Regions from separate parts of the Oceanobacillus sp. GQ8 genome, predicted to be linked through region 1. Evidence: riboswitches for the same ligand, from Rfam matches in the RefSeq annotation. Region 1 holds a riboswitch; the other holds the start of a gene.

Region 1 (2,204 bases):
AAAGAAACCGCAAAGTTTTATGCAATCAGCTGGAGCAAAGGATATTGGGGTAGAAATGTATACCTTGTCTAAAACGTATAATATGGCTGGTTGGCGTGTTGGTTTTGCTGTTGGAAATACTTCCGTGATAAAAAGCCTTAATCTAATTCAGGATCACTTATACGTTAGCTTGTTTGGCGCTGTGCAACAAGCAGCAGAAAAGGCTTTACTTGGTGATCAAACGGCTGTAGATGAATTAGTAGCTACATATGAGAGTAGACGCAATGTGTTTGTAGAAAAATTGCAGGAAATTGGGTGGAACGTTCAAGCGCCACGCGGTACATTCTTTGCATGGCTTCCTGTCCCAGAAGGATATACATCAGAGGAATTTGCTGACCTCCTTTTGGAAAAAGCACATGTTGTCGTAGCACCAGGTAACGGCTTTGGTGAAGCGGGAGAGGGCTTTGTGCGAGCTGGATTGCTAGCTGATGAAGATCGACTTGCTGAAGCCGCAGCTCGAATTGGGAAGCTAGGAATATTTAAAACTAGCTATTGACAAAGCGGAATTCAGAGACTATGATAATCATTATGCTAACAATATGAATATTTCTTATCTAGAGTGACGGAGGGAAAGGCCCGTAGATGTCACAGCAACCTTCCATTTGGAGTGGTGCTACTTCCTTCAGAATGATTCATTCTGAAAGATAAGTGTGAGATACTTGTAATCGACACCCTCTTTCATGATGAAAGGGGGTTTTTTGATGGATTGGATTTACAGGCGGAATTGGAGTGAACGTTATGATTAAGGTAGAAAAGGTAAGTAAGGTCTATGAAACAAAGTCCGGCCAAGTCGTTGGTGTGGATAATGTTTCACTGGAAGTACCTAAGGGAGAAATATACGGCATTGTAGGATATAGTGGTGCAGGAAAAAGTAGCCTAATTCGCTGTATGAATATACTAGAACGGCCAACTTCAGGAAAAATAATAGTGGACGGTGTTAATTTATTAGAGCTTTCCCCAAAGAAGTTACGAGAAGCACGACAGTCAATCGGCATGATCTTTCAAGGCTTCTATCTAGCCTCAGCTAAAACCGTATTCGATAATATCGCATTTGCCTTAAAGGCGGCTGGAGTAGCTCCATCACAAAGGAAGAAGCGGGTAGAGGAGCTGCTTGAATTAGTTGGCTTAACAGATAAAATAAATCATTACCCTGCACAACTAAGTGGTGGACAGAAGCAGCGTGTTAGTATTGCGCGAGCCCTTGCAAACAATCCTAAGGTCTTACTATGCGATGAAGCAACCTCAGCATTGGATCCGAGCACAACAAAATCCATTTTGCAGTTATTAAAGAAAATTAACCAAGAGCTTGGGATCACCATCGTTTTAATAACCCATGAAATGGAAGTAGTGAAGGAGATTTGTGATACATGTGCTGTTATGCAGGATGGAAGAATTATTGAGCAAGGACCATCTTATAACATTTTTGCAAACCCACAGGAGGAACTGACAAAGCAGTTCATTGATACCATTTTGAACTTTGATTTACCAGCAAAGTTGCTTGAAGCCTGCAAAGGTACCATTCTCCAATTACAGTTTCGCGGTAACTTAGCGAGTGACGCCGTAGTGTCAGATATGCTGCAAAAGTTTCAGGTCAGTGGCAATATCCTTCACGGCAAGGTGGAGTACATAAAAGAGACGCCTTTAGGCATTTTCATTATGGAACTGTTAGGAGAAACGGACGAGGTGGCTTCTGCTAAGCATTATTTAGAAGAGCGGTTAAAGCAAGTGGAGGTGATCCAGCATGCTCGATAGAATAATAGAGATCCTTCCTGAGTTGAACACGGCTTTCTTTGAAACCTTGTTGATGGTGGGTATAGGCTTACTCGTCGCCTTGATTCTTGGGCTCCCTATCGGTATATTGCTGTATGTAACAGACAAAGGACTATTCTGGGAAAGCCGGATTGCAAAAGGAATAATTGGTATCATTGTGAATTTAGTTCGTTCTGTACCATTTATTATTTTGCTTGTCTTTCTATTCCCTGTTACAGATATCATCGTCGGACGTATTACTGGTCCACTTGCAGCTTCTGTTTCTCTATCGGTTGCGGCCATTCCTTTTTACGCTCGGATTGTAGAATCTGCTGCAAGAGAAATTGATAAAGGGGTGATCGAAGCTGCTATTGCCGTAGGGGCATCTCCATGGTTAATTATCAAGGATATTATTC
Region 2 (2,204 bases), on a different contig from region 1:
TCGATTCTTTGTCCTCTAGCTCCCCATTTTTCGATGTGATCACACCAAGAATAACCTGGGCTCCGCCAGCTGGGATATGTTTTAGCGGTTTAAAATCACCGGAACGCTCATCATCATATTCCAAGAAGAATCCATCCACTTTCTCTTTGGCAAACAAAGTAGATGCGATTAAGTCATAACTCCCTTCGAATGCCCAATTGGAACGATAGTTTCCACGACATAAGTGTGTTGTCACGACTAAGTCGTCTGGTTTACCTTCCAGTACCTCATTAACAACGCGTAATGCCAATTCAATTAGTTTTTCCCTTGAATATTTCCCCTCGTTAAACGGAATATCTGGTGAAGAAAGTCCAGCAATATAAACATCATCAAATTGTAAATAGCGAACTCCAGCTTCATAAAAAGCGTGTAATGCATCACGGTATGTTTGAATAACATCATTGGCATATTCATCAATGTCGGGGTAAATGTCTTCGTTAATTATCCCTTGATTGAAGAGTTGATTAGGGCTAGGGATTGTTTGTTTGGCAACTGCACGCCCAGCAACAATTTCATTAAATTCGATGAAATCTTGAATGAAAGGGTGATCGGGATTAAAGGAAACCTTCCCTGTATTTCGGACATTATATCTTTCAGTCTCCTCATTACCATTGAAAATATATCCTACATCTGGAACATATCCTTCTATCCCGTTTAGATGCTCTAAGAAATCAGTATGCCAAAATCTGCGTCTAAACTCGCCATCCGTTACTGCATTTAAGCCAATTTCAATTTGCTTATCCACAATACGCTTAATTTCCTTTGTTTCGATCTCACGCAATTGTGTGGCAGAAATTTTTTCTTCTTTAAATTCCTTTCTTGCTTGATGAATGCTCTCCGGCCGTAATAAACTTCCTACTTGATCCGCTTTAAAAGGTGCTTTTGTTAAGGTAATTGACATGTTAAATCCCTACTTTCGTTTTATTTTTTATAAACGCAATTCAACTAAACTAGTAATGAAAGTATCTATTTTATGTAACCAACAAAAAACCCCCTTCTTAACAAATAAGAAGAGGGTTGGATACGTAAAAATTTTCTCTTCTTATCTCCAAGCTTAACGCTTCTGGAATTAGCACAGTACAAATGTCTGTTGCTGAGGTTTCAATGGGCCAGTCCCTCCACCTCTCTGGATAAGAAAAATCATATGAAATTTTTTGATTAGTCAATATACTACAGATGTATTATCAAAATGTCAAGAAGGTTTTAAAATATTTATAAATAAAAGGCGATCCAAAAATAGCTTGAAGACTTCGTCATTCGGGTACCTATTAAAGTAGTGGGTTACATAACTCTAAGCTTCAACATAGAACTTATACAAATAGGAGGATATTGATGGTGGATAATGGTAACCAGGAATCGTCAAATCAGACAAGTAATACACAAGAAATCCCAGAAAGGCAATTTTTATTTCCTACTCAGATTATGCAATCGTTTAGTGATAAAGGAAAAGAACACCTTGATACAAATACACCCTCCCGATTCGTCCTCTCTTTAAAGGCAGGGTCGTTTATGACCTTTGGTGCTGTTTTTTCTATACTGCTTGCCATCGGTGTTGATGCGAAAGGGCTGACTTATATTCTGCAGGGTCTCGGTTTTACAGCAGGATATCTTATGGTATTTATGTCACAATCTGTATTGTTTACTGAAGTAAACGTCCTTTTACCAACATCGTATTTACAAAGGTCATATTGGCAAAAACATAAGTATGTTAAATTTTGGGCTGTAGCCTATATTGGAAACCTTGTAGGTGCGTTGTTTGTTGCTTTATTAGTCATTATGTCGAACTCCTTGACACCTGAATTTTCGAAAGAGATTGAAACACTACTGTCTCACAAAATGAAATTTGCCGAAAATGGCTGGGTAGGCTGGTTTCAAGTAGTGTTGTCGGGAATTCTTGCCAATTGGCTTATTGGCATGGCAACATTTTTAACAACCGCGGCTAGAGACGTGGTCGGAAAAATCTTGGGTACAGCTCTACCTGTCATTCTGTTTGTTGCGGGTAATTTCCAACACAGTGCTGCAAATATGGGCTATTTCAGTTTAGGAATTTTTACATCTGACAACTATGCTTGGCACGAATATATATTGCTTAATCTGATCCCTGCAAGTATTGGAAATATCATTGGCGGTGCCATATTCATTTCACTATTGTTCTTATATGCTTT

Evidence for each region. Region 1 has a riboswitch for S-adenosylmethionine ahead of AC6CHS_RS12620 (methionine ABC transporter ATP-binding protein). Riboswitches for the same ligand answer to the same signal wherever they lie in the genome.
Region 2: another riboswitch for S-adenosylmethionine. It lies ahead of AC6CHS_RS15670 (5-methyltetrahydropteroyltriglutamate--homocysteine S-methyltransferase); the one in region 1 lies ahead of AC6CHS_RS12620 (methionine ABC transporter ATP-binding protein).

Annotation. Positions count from the first base shown of each region.
Region 1 covers NZ_JCAXEV010000004.1:45,573-47,776, reverse strand. Annotated here, with positions in the region: gene AC6CHS_RS12625 (pyridoxal phosphate-dependent aminotransferase) at 1-535, shown strand, start outside; SAM riboswitch class I at 587-690, shown strand; gene AC6CHS_RS12620 (methionine ABC transporter ATP-binding protein) at 778-1,791, shown strand; gene AC6CHS_RS12615 (methionine ABC transporter permease) at 1,781-2,204, shown strand, end outside.
Region 2 covers NZ_JCAXEV010000005.1:82,961-85,164, forward strand. Annotated here, with positions in the region: gene AC6CHS_RS15670 (5-methyltetrahydropteroyltriglutamate--homocysteine S-methyltransferase) at 1-940, opposite strand, end outside; SAM riboswitch class I at 1,079-1,176, opposite strand; gene AC6CHS_RS15675 (formate/nitrite transporter family protein) at 1,372-2,204, shown strand, end outside.